Regions from separate parts of the Nocardia sp. NPDC049149 genome, predicted to be linked through region 1. Evidence: riboswitches for the same ligand, from Rfam matches in the RefSeq annotation. Region 1 holds a riboswitch; the other holds the start of a gene.
The links. Region 1 has a riboswitch for cobalamin ahead of ACGFNJ_RS37860 (FecCD family ABC transporter permease). Riboswitches for the same ligand answer to the same signal wherever they lie in the genome.

Region 1 (5,829 bases):
CAGGGTGGGCCCGATGGCGACACCGAACGGAATGGGGCGGCCTGGGCCGAGTCGCGGCCGGGCAGGCTTGCGTTTGCCGAGCACGTGCGCCGGTGCGCTGCCGCGACCGAGCCTGCTCAATACGCCGGCGTCGAGGGTCGCCATCAGCGTTCCTTCGGGGCGAAGGCGGCACCGCTCGCGGTGACCCCCTCGGTGATCGGGGCGTCGAAGCGCAGGTCGAAGCCCTTGGCCGCCTGCACCTTCTTCGGCAGCTCGCCCGCCTTGTCGATGGCGTCGATGGTGGCCTGCTGGCGCGCGACGAGCTGGTCGTCCAGATGCGGGAAGGTGAAGGTGCCGAGCGATTCCACGATGCGCTTCGCGTCCTCGGCGCTGACCTTCTGGTTCTCCACGTAATACCGGCGGGCCCACTCGTCCTGGTGGGTGTTGATCCACTGGTTGGCCCGGATGTAGGCGGCGACCAGGGCCCGAGTCGCGGCTGCCTTGGCCGGATCCTGCACCACGGCACGGCGGGCGTACAGGTAGGCGAGCCCTGGATAGATATCCTTGGTCTGGTCGGCCGGGATCAGCGAGGCGCCCGAAGTCCGCAGGAAGCGTGTGATATTCGGTTCGATGAGCGGTGCGACGTCGACCTGACCGGTGCGAATCGCGTCGGGGAACTCGCCGAGTTGCAGCCGGATCAGCTGCGCGTCAGCGGGTTTGAGTCCCACCTTGTCGAGTGCCCGCAGCACTGCCGCCTGCTGGGCAGTGCCCTCGGCGTAAGCGATCTTCTTGCCCTTCAGCTCGGCGAGAGTGGTGATCGACTTGCCGGGAGCCACCGCAAGTCTCAAGGCGGTGGTACTGGTTTGATAGGCGGCGACGATGGGCACGTCCTGGCCTGCGACCAGGGCGTGGATCGGTGGGACGTCGCCCACTGAAGCAACGTCCGCGGCCTCGGCGCGGAACGCCTCCAGAACGGCAGGTCCGCCAACGAAATTGGCGAACTCGACCTTGAACGGGAGCTTGTCGAGCTCGCCGGAGAACCGCAATACCGACTGCAGGCGTTCGGACTGGTCGGCGAGGACGAGCTTGGTGCCCGCCGGAATCTCGGTGGGCAGCGGGGTATCCGCGGCGACGGGACCGTCCGACTTCTCGGTGTTCGAGCAGCCGGTGAGTCCGAGGGTCGCAACGGTTGCCACGGCGAGCAATGCGGCGGCGGTGCGGCCATGGCGGCCGAACAGGGAGGTGCGTGGTCGGTACATACTCGGATTCAAACAAGACAAAACCGGCCCGAACACCGTTTGTCTCAGGCTGGTTCGAACTGCTCAGCGCGGTGCGGCCGAGGTCGCGGGCGCCCGAACCTGCTGCTGATAGCGCTGGATGAACGGCAGGATCTGCTGCTCGATCACCGTGTTGTACTCGACCGGGCGTTGCATCGGATTGGCATGCCCCGTGTTGCGCGCCAGCACCACCGACAAGGTGCCGTCCACACCGCCCGACACATCGATCAGCACCCGATGCGAGTACTCGACATCGACAACCCGGTCCCGATCCGGATCCCTCGGTCGAATGAAAACGATAGCGGGCCGCGGCTTTTCGTCCTTGGGCTCGGCGAGTGCGCGCAAGTCACCGGCCGCACCGCCCGCCACGATCGCGGTGAACTGCGCCTCGATCAGGCCGTTGCTCGCCGCGTTGCGCGAAAAGATCTTCTCGCGCAGCACGTCTCTGAGCACATCGCGCAGCTCGGCGACGCGGATGCCGGGCGGGAGGCCGTTGCCGCCGTCGGAGACGAACCGGTCCCGTCGCGCGTAGGTCTCCACCGCGATGCGCAGCAGCCGACTTTCACGCGCGCCGGGCAGCCAGCCCATCCAGCGGACCATGTCCTCGCCGCGGCCTCGGCTCTCCGGCCGGACTGCGTTCAGGTCCACCGGCGTGCAGTCCAGGATCACCCCGACCACCCGGCGGTCGCTGTCGAGGTGGATGTGTTTGGCGACCTCGAGCGCGATCACGCCGCCCATGCTGTGCCCGACGAGCACGATGTTGCGCAGCCCCGACAATTCGGCGGCGCGGATGATCAGGTCGGCGATTACCTTGGTGTCGATACCTTCGTTGTCGTAGCGGATCGCCCACACCACACCCATTCGGCGCAGCGCGGGCAATGCGCCCGCGGTCGCGCTGGCGTCGAGCACGCCGAGACCGACCATGTCCACCACGACGGTGTCCCAATCCTTGGGGTCGGCGGGCGGGCCGACCGGCAAGATCGCGGGGTCGGTTTGCGCGAGCCGTTCCTGTTCGGGTTTCACGTCATGGGTCAGGTACTGCGCGTAGCCGATGAGCACGGCGACGAGCAATACCAGCACTCGAACCGCCACGGACCTGGTGCGGCGCAACGTCTTCCACTCGTGCCACGGGCTGGTGTCCCGTAGCCGGGCTCTGCGTCGCGCGTCGTCCCAGTCCGCGATGGTGGACGGGTGCCGATCTTGCAGCGGCGACATCTTTTCCACTGTAGGCACGGCTGTGGACGATTGTCATTCCACAACCCGACGATCTGATGAACCCGACCGAACGGTAGAGTTCCGCCGTCCTACCTGGCAGGTGCGGGAATCCGGTGTAATTCCGGAACGGTCGCGCCACTGTGATCGCCGCCCGGCGAAAGTCAGACCTCCCCTGCCGCGATCACTCTGGAGAGGCCGCGACTTGCCTGTGGAGCACCACCGATGACCCGTGTCCGCACGGCGATCGTCCTGCCCGTCCTCGGGGCGCTGTTGATCTGCGCGATGATCCTCGCCACGGGTTTCGGCGCGGAGACGCTGCCGGTCTCGTCGGTCCTCGAGGTCCTGCGGCACCGCGTCACCGGACACGCCCCCACCGACTTCGGGCTGGACACCATCGTCTGGCAACTGCGGGTGCCGCGCACGGTGCTCGCCGCGATCGTCGGCGCGGGGCTGGCGCTTGCGGGGGCCGCCATGCAGACGCTCGTGCGCAATCCGCTCGCCGACCCCTATCTACTCGGGGTGTCATCCGGAGCAGGCGTCGGCGCGGCCGCGGTCATCACCTCCGGGCTGTTCGCGGGCGCGGGCGTGTGGGCGTTGTCCGGCGGGGCGCTGGTCGGTGCGTTGGCCGCCGCGGCGTTGGTGTTCGTGATCGCGGTCGCGCAGGGTGGGCTGACACCGCTGCGGCTGGTGCTGACCGGCACCGTGCTCGGCTCCGCGTTCGCCGCGTTGAGCAGCTACCTGATCTTCCGTCGCCCCGATCCCTCGGCCGCGCAATCGGTGCTGTTCTGGTTGCTCGGCAGCCTCGCAGGCGCCGATTGGACGCGCATCGCGTTGCCGCTGAGCGTGGTCGCGCTCGCCGGTGCCGCACTGCTCAGCGCCAGCGGCTGGCTCGACGCGCTGACCGTCGGCGCCGATACTGCTGCGTCACTGGGGGTTCCGGTCAAGCAATTGCGCATCGGCCTGTTCCTGCTGCTTTCGATCCTCGTCGGCGTACTCGTCGCGGTGTCGGGCGGCATCGGCTTCGTCGGCTTGGTTGTGCCGCATGCCGCCCGGCTCCTGGTCGGCCCGCGCCATCGCATCCTGTTGCCCGCCAGCGCGCTCTGCGGCGCCTTGTTCCTCGTCGTCGCCGACGCGGCGACCAGAATCGTGGTGCGCCCCACCGAGATTCCCGTCGGTGTCCTCACCGGTCTCATCGGCGCCCCCGCGTTCCTGATCCTGATGGGCAGGCGGCGCTATCGGTTCGGTGAATCGTGAACCGCGCCGAGAGCGCAGCGGAGCGGCCACTGGCCACCGGAGCGGTGGTGGTCGAAGGGCTCGCGTGTGCCGCGGGACGACGGACCGTGATTGCCGATGTGAGCTTCGCGGTGCGTGGCGGGGAGACGATCGGGATCGTCGGGCCGAACGGGACAGGCAAAACGACGCTGCTGCAGGTACTTGCCGGCGTGCGTCGTCCGGTGCACGGCCGGGTGCGCGTGGATGGTCTTGTGCTGCACGATTTGTCGGCGCGACAGCGCGCACGGACGGTGGCGCTGGTCGCGCAGGACGAGCGGCCACCCGCCGATCTGCGCGCCGGCGAGGTGGTCGCGCTCGGGCTCACCCCGTACCTGCCGCCATGGGGCGCCGGTTCACCGCGCGAACAGCAGCAGATCGAAAAGGCCTTGGCCACCGTCGATCTGGCCGGTTTCGCCGAGCGACCGGTGCACCATCTTTCCGGCGGTGAGCGGCAGCGGGTGCTGCTGGCTCGTGCGCTCGTGCAAGACACCCCGGTGCTGCTGCTCGACGAGCCGACCAACCACCTCGACATCACTCATCGCCTGGAACTGCTCGCCCTCGCTCGCACCCTCGACCGCACCGTCGTCATGGCGCTGCACGATCTGACGTTGGCCGACCGCTATTGCGACCGAATCCTGGTGTTGCACAACGGCGCCGCCCACCCCCTCGCGGCGCCGGAGACGGCACTCGCGCCCGATGTCGTCGACACGGTCTTCAACGTGCGTGCCCTGCGCGTCGCGCACCCGGAGACCAACCACTCGCATCTCTTGATCACCCCGAGAGAGCCGACCCCGTGACCAGCGCTGTTGTTGAATGGAAAGGCGAACGAATGAGGCATGTTTCCCGGGTGCTCGCGGCGGTTGTCGTCGCGGCGGCACTGGCCGGATGCGGCGCGGACAAGGCGGCCGGCGGGAATCTCACGCTCCGCAATTGCGAAGAGGACGTGCAGTTTCCGACGCCGGCCAAGCGGTTGTTCGTGAACGACGGGAACCTGATCTCGATGGCGCTCGCGTTGGGCGTGCAGGACCAGGTGGTCGCGGTGTCCAGCGTGCAGCGTGACGCGGACACGTTGCGCAGGCACTACGGCCCGGCCGTCGATCAGCTGAAAGATGTGGCGCCCGAATACCCCTCGCGGGAGACGGTGTTGGCGCAGGGTCCCGATGTGATGGTCGCAGGCTGGAGTTACGGCTACGACGAAGCGAAAAACCTCACCCCGGACTCGTTGCGCAAGGCCGGCATCGCGGCCTACACGCTCACCGAGAGCTGCCGTCAGCGCAATGGCGAACGGCCGCGCGGCATCGTCGAACCGTGGACCGCGCTGCGCACCGACCTCACCAACCTCGGCGCCATCACCGGCCGCGCCGACCGAGCAGGCGAACTCACCGCCGACCTGGATCGGCGACTTGCCGCACTGAGTGCCGCGCCGCGCGGCGAGCGCACACCCACCATCTTCCTGTTCGACAGCGCCACCGATTCGCTCATGTCCAGCGGGAGTTTCGGTGCCCCCCAGGCGATCCTGGACGCCGCAGGCGGCCGCAACGCGCTGTCGGATGTGGCGGACACCTGGACACGGGTGTCCTGGGAACGACTCGCCGCCGCCGACCCCGACGCCATCATGTTCGTCGACTACCCGCCGCAAACCTTCGCCCAGAAGGTCGAGGCGCTGCGCGCGAAGCCGGGCATCAACCAGCTGCGTGCCGTCACCGAGGGCCGCTTCCTCAACCTGCCCTACGCGATGTGGACCAGCGGGCCGCTCAACATCGACGCCGCCGAGCAGATCCGCAAACAGCTCGAGAACTGGCACCTGGTGCCCGCCTCCACCATTGCGCCGAAGGCCGACGACGCCATCCGCTGACGATCAGCCGACGGCGCCGTTCTCCGCGAGGGCAGCGAGCTTGGTCACCCGGTCGGGATCAGGCGAAGGGTGACCAGGTCGGCTCGAACCAGCCCGGCGCCGCGGAGGCGAAGCCCTCCCTGGTCCAGGCGCCCGCGCCCGCGGGAATCGCACCGACGATGTCGACGCCGGTGACGCGCGGTAGGTCGACGCGGTTGCACGCGGCGGCGAGATCGGGCTCGACCGGCCAGG
Region 2 (5,829 bases), on a different contig from region 1:
TGCTCGCGTACGTAATGTGGGTTGAGGTTGGCTCGTCGAGGATCGGGAGATTTGCGATGGAACTACGGGGCGCGCGGGTGTTGGTGACGGGGGCTACCGGCGGGATCGGCCGGTCGTTGGCGGAGGCGTTCGCCGCGCGCGGCGGCGAGGTGGTGCTGACCGGGCGTCGGGCCGACGTGCTCGCGCCGCTGGCCGAGCGGCTCGGCGGCCGGGCCATCCCTGCCGATCTGGCCGACCGGGACGGGATCGAGAAACTGCTTGGCGCGGCGGGCGAGATCGATGTGGTCGTGGCCAACGCCGCGCTGCCTGCCATGGGGTTGTTGTCGGACTACTCCGTCGGCGAGGTCGATCGCGCGCTCGATGTCAACCTTCGTGCGCCGATCATCACGGCGAAGCTGGCCGCCGAACAGATGGTGGCCCGGCGCCGTGGGCACCTGGTCTTCATCTCGTCGCTGTCCGGGAAGACCGCGTCCAGGCAGGCGTCGCTCTACAACGCAACCAAGTTCGGGATGCGCGGTTTCGCGCTCGCGCTGCGAGAGGACTTGCGGCCGCACAACGTTGGCGTCTCGACGGTGTTCCCCGGCTATATCAGGGACGCGGGCATGTTCGCCGATTCCGGCGCGTCGCTGCCGCTCGGTGTCGGCACCCGCGCACCGGAAGACGTGGCGAACGCGGCGATCCGCGCCATCGACAAGAACCAGGCCGAGGTGGACGTTGCTCCGCTGACTTTGCGCTTGACCGCCATGGTCGCCGGCGTCGCGCCCGGTCTGGTCGCCGCCATGCAACGTCGCGTCGGTGCCGACAAGACCAGCGAACAGCTCGCCGAAGGCCAGCGCGACAAGCGCTGAATCGAGTTGCGGCGCACCGGGTCGTAGACGTAGTGCGGCAGCGGTTGCCGGGCGCGGGAGTCGTCGTTCAGGCTGGAAGTTTTCTCCGGTACAGTCCCCGGCGAAGGTGGGCAGAGTGCGTTCTGTCCGCGACGCGATCAGAAGGGGTTAGCTAAGCCGTACCTATGTCGGCCGCGCGGCGCTCCGCTCGGCGAGGCCGCACTACGCGGCGCTTGGTATGTCAATTCCCTTGGGGTAAAGGGATATTCGTCGAATCCCGACCTGTCTGCGTCGGGTTCGCCGACAGTGATTGTGGTACCGGAGCGAACACGAAGTGAATTCTCGGACATCGCTGTCGGCGCCAGTTTGATTCCGCCAGAAAGTATTGCGAATATCTTGCGGGCTCACCCGCCCGCCGGACGTCGTGCTCGGTGTTGCACGCCGTCGGTGAAATGTGTTGGGCCGCCTACACGGCGGTTGCTCAGTGTTGAGAGTGTTGTAGAGAGGGAACCATGATGGAAGGGTTGACATCCACACCTGTGCTTCGGGAGGTGGGTTTGCCAGCGGCGATACGGTCCGCGGCCGTCGAACCGTTCGGCGCAGACTCCTCCGATGGCCGATTCCAGGTGGTACTGCCGGGGCGCTACGAATGCGCGAACGTCAGTGGTGTCGTCGAAATCCGTTTGGAGACCCTTGCTCTCGCAGGCTCGCCCCGCATTCTCGGCGAGAACGTCGAACATATCCGGGCGCTGGCCGAGGTCGATGCGGTGCTGCCGCCAATCCTGATACACAAGAAGACGATGCGTGTCATCGACGGCATCCACCGCGTGAAAGCGGCTGTGCTGCGCGGCGCGACTACGATTCGTGCACAACTTTTCGACGGAACGGACCATGAAGCATTCGTATTGTCTGTGCGAATGAACAATAGTCACGGCCTGCCTTTGTCATTGTCCGATCGCAGAGCCGCGGCCGCGCGAATACTCGCGCAATTTCCCGAATGGTCTGATCGTGCTATCGCGGCGACGGTCGGTCTCGCGCACGGCACCGTCGGCCGGATCCGGCTGAGTTCAACTGATCAAGATGGCCAGTCGAACATCAGGATGGGGCGCGACGGCAGGACGCGCTCGTTGAGCGCCGACGATGGTCGGCGGCGGGTGGGCGAGCTGATCGCGGACATGCCCGAGGCGCCGATCCGTGAGCTGGCCAAGGCCGCCGGTGTCTCCGTCGGCACGGCACATGATGTGCGCCAACGGATCAGGCGGGGCGAGGAGCCGGTACCGCGGCGACATACCGACGTCGCCAAGGCGACGAAGAAGAAGCCGTGCGGTCCCCAGACCGCGAATGAACCGAAGGACCCGACGGTGCTGATCCAGGGGCTGCGGACCGATCCGTCCCTGCGCTTCACCGAACCGGGCCGCGCGCTGCTCCGCCGCTTGGCGGCGCACCCGACCGAGCAGGAATGGGACGCGCTGGCCGTCGGCGTCCCCGACCACTGCACGAAAACCGTTGCGCAACTGGCGGGCACGATCGCCAACGATTGGCTCAAGTTCGCCGAACGGCTCAACCAGCTCTAGTGCTGCCCGGGGCAACCCAGGTTCGCATTGTCCGATTTCGGAGGGAGCTTGGTACAGTCCGCGCAGTCGTGGTGTTCGGGAAACCGGTGTGGTACCGGTGCGGCCCTCGCCACTGTGATCGGGAGCGACGGATCGGTCCGGAGGAAGCGATTCCTCCGGAACCACTGGGGCACTTGTGCCCTGGGAAGGTAGATCCGTCGCGCGACATCCCGTCAGCCAGGAGACCGGCCACGGCTACGCAGTACCCGTTTCCACGAGGACCTGGAAGGCGGTCACCTTGACCCCATCTGTTTTCGCGCGCCTACGTAGTGGTGCGCTGGTCGCCTGTGCGATCGTGCTGGCTGGTTGCGGTGCGCAACCCGGACCGGCGGCCACCGACGCCACCGCCGTCACCCGCGCGAACTGCGGGATCGACGTCGCCGTCGGTGGGCCGCCCCAGCGGATCTACGCGGCCTACCAACCGTCGATCGAGATCGCGCACGCGCTCGGCGTCACCGATCGGCTGGTCACGACGGCTTTCCTGGATTCCGCGGTGCTGCCCGAATATCAGGCGGCGCAGGCGAAAACGACCTATGTCGAGAAGCTGCCCAGTCGCGACGAACTGCTCTCGAAGAACCCCGATTTCGTGTTGTCCGGATTCAACGGTGTATTCGCCAAGTCGTCGCAGTCGAGCGTCGGCACCCGCGCGAGCCTGCACGACCTCGGCGTACGGACGTGGATCGTGAGCCCGCTGTGTCCGAGCGCGGACGGGCTCGCTGACGAGGCGATCGACCCGGCGACAGTGCGATTCGAGAACGTGTATGCGGATCTGCGCGATCTCGGCGCGCTGTGGGGCATGTCCGAGCGTGCCGAATCGGTGGTCACGCAACTCGGTGCGCGGATCGATGCGGTGCGCGCGAAAGTGGGTAGCGCGCCTAGGCCTCGCGTTGCGGTCGTCACGCCGAAGGACGACGGTTCCTACACCGTCGCGGGCGGCATCGACTTCGTCACCCGGATCATCGACGCCGCGGGCGGGGTGAATGCCTTCGCGGATCTCACCGAACGCCGCAACGTCCAGATCGGCGCCGAACAGCTGATCGCCCGCGACCCCGACATCATTCTGACCAGCATGTGTTGCAAGGCAACCTATACGCGCGCCGATGCGCAGCCACAGGCCGACAAGATCGTCGGCAACCCGGCCTTCGCCAATCTGACTGCCGTCCGCAAGGGCGCGGTGCACCCGTTCCTGTTCGCCGATCGGGCCGCCGGTGTCCGCATCGCCCACGCGACCGAGCTTGTCGCCGAACTGATCCACCCCGATCTGTTCCGGCGGTGACGCGCACCGCTCGCGGCACCGGCCTGGTCGTTGCCGGTGCCGTGCTCGTCGCTGTCTGCGTCGCGTCCGTCTTGGTCGGCACGCACCCGCTCACGCTCGATCAGGCGGTCGCCGCATTCACCGATTTCCGCGGCAGCGATGCCGACCGGATCGTGCGATACATCCGGCTGCCGAGGACCGTTGCCGGTCTGCTCGCCGGTGTCGCGCTCGCGCTGGCCGGAGCCGTCATGCAGGGACTCACCCGCAACCCGCTGGCCGGGCCAGGCCTGCTCGGCATCAACGCGGGCGCCTCGCTGGCCATCGTGATCGCCATGGGCGCACTGGGTTCGACTTCGCCCGCGGTATTCGTCTGGTTCGCCTTTGTCGGCGCCGCCGTCGCCGCCGTCTTCGTATACACCCTCGGCTCACTGGGATTCGGTGGTGCGACACCGGTGAAACTGGTGTTGGCCGGCGCGGCGTGCACCGCGCTGTGCGGATCGATCACCACGGCGATCAGCCTGCTCGACCGGACCACCCTCGACAATTTCCGATTCTGGGTGGTCGGATCGTTGACCCGCGCCACTCTCGAATCCGTCGGGGCGATCGTGCCTTTCATCGCCGTCGGCGCGGTGCTGGCGCTCGCGGTGTCGCGGCCGCTGAACGCCATCGCCATGGGCGACGACATGGCACGCACGCTCGGCACGCGGCTCATCGCGGTCCGCGCCGCAGGCGCGTTGACCGTGGTGCTGCTCGCGGGGTCGGCGGTGGCCATCGCCGGGCCGATCGCCTTTGTCGGACTGGTCATTCCGCATATCGCCCGTGCCTTCGCCGGACAGGACTATCGGTGGGTGCTCGTCTGGTGTGCCGTGCTCGGGCCGATTCTGTTGCTGCTCGCCGACATTCTCGGACGGGTCGTCGCCCAACCGCAGGAGATCCAGGTCGGCATCATCACCGCGTTCGCCGGATCGCCGTTCTTCCTCTATCTCGTGCGCAATCGGAAGGTGGCGACCCTGTGACGCTCCTCGAACGCAGCGTATTACCCAGCGGCACAATACTTGTGCGATCTCCCGGAGATCATCTCGTCTTCCGGGTGCATCGTCGATCGGTGCTCGTCACCGTGGTGTGCACGACGGTGGCGCTGTCGCTGGCGGCCTGGTCGCTCACGATCGGGCACTATCCGCTCACCGTCGGCGATGTCCTTCGGGTGCTCGGTGGCGGAGGCACGCTCATCGAATACGACGTCGTCGTCGCCGATCGGCTACCGCGCGTGCTCACCGGACTGTGCACCGGTGCCGCGTTCGCGGTCTCCGGCGCGGTGCTGCAGCGGATCGCGACGAATCCACTGGTCAGTCCGGAGATCATCGGCATCAATGCGGGTGCGTCGCTGGGTGCGCTCGTGGTGAGCGTGCTGCTCGGCGGCACCGGCCTCGCACTGGTCGGCGGCGCGTTGGCGGGCGCGTTCGTGGCGATGGCGCTGATCGTCGGGGTGGCGACGAAGGACGGTCTCGACGGATACCGGCTCGTCCTCGTCGGGATCGGCGTCACCGCGATGCTGTCCTCGGCGATCGCGTACATCCTGACCCACGCCAACATCTATCAGGCGCATACGGCGGCGATGTGGCTCACCGGCAGTCTCGCCAACCGCGACTGGATGCACGTGTGGTTCGCGGCCGCCGCGCTCGGGGTGGTGATACCGCCGCTGATCATGCTCGGCCGATCGCTGCCCCTGCTCGAGCTGGGTGACGAGCTCGCGAATTCGCTTGCCGGACGCCGTGGTCCGGACCGCACCACGTTGATCGTGCTGGCCGCCGTCGCGGCGACACTGGCCACCGCCGCGGCCGGGCCGATCGCCTTCGTCGCGCTGGTGGCGCCGCAGATTGTGCGACGGCTGCTCGCCGAGCGCGGCACCGGACTGGCACCGTCCGCCGCCGCGGGGGCGCTGCTGGTGGTCGCCGCCGATCTGGCGGCCCGGCGGCTGTTCCCCGCGGAGCTACCGGTCGGCGTCGTGACCGCGATCCTCGGCGCGCCCGTCCTCGTCTATCTCCTGGCCCGCGCCACCCGAATCGGAGTCGCCGGATGACCGCACACGTCACCACCACCGAACTCGATCTCGCCTACGGCGACACCGTGATCG

Region 2: another riboswitch for cobalamin. It lies ahead of ACGFNJ_RS25355 (ABC transporter substrate-binding protein); the one in region 1 lies ahead of ACGFNJ_RS37860 (FecCD family ABC transporter permease).

Annotation. Positions count from the first base shown of each region.
Region 1 is NZ_JBICTD010000012.1:258,930-264,758, forward strand. It holds gene ACGFNJ_RS37845 (ABC transporter permease) at 1-144, opposite strand, end outside; gene ACGFNJ_RS37850 (ABC transporter substrate-binding protein) at 144-1,238, opposite strand; gene ACGFNJ_RS37855 (alpha/beta fold hydrolase) at 1,302-2,471, opposite strand; cobalamin riboswitch at 2,531-2,661, shown strand; gene ACGFNJ_RS37860 (FecCD family ABC transporter permease) at 2,694-3,725, shown strand; gene ACGFNJ_RS37865 (ABC transporter ATP-binding protein) at 3,722-4,540, shown strand; gene ACGFNJ_RS37870 (ABC transporter substrate-binding protein) at 4,573-5,598, shown strand; gene bioD (dethiobiotin synthase) at 5,657-5,829, opposite strand, start outside.
Region 2 is NZ_JBICTD010000006.1:240,007-245,835, forward strand. It holds gene ACGFNJ_RS25345 (SDR family NAD(P)-dependent oxidoreductase) at 57-848, shown strand; gene ACGFNJ_RS25350 (ParB N-terminal domain-containing protein) at 1,340-2,401, shown strand; cobalamin riboswitch at 2,434-2,649, shown strand; gene ACGFNJ_RS25355 (ABC transporter substrate-binding protein) at 2,679-3,716, shown strand; gene ACGFNJ_RS25360 (FecCD family ABC transporter permease) at 3,713-4,711, shown strand; gene ACGFNJ_RS25365 (FecCD family ABC transporter permease) at 4,786-5,775, shown strand; gene ACGFNJ_RS25370 (ABC transporter ATP-binding protein) at 5,772-5,829, shown strand, end outside.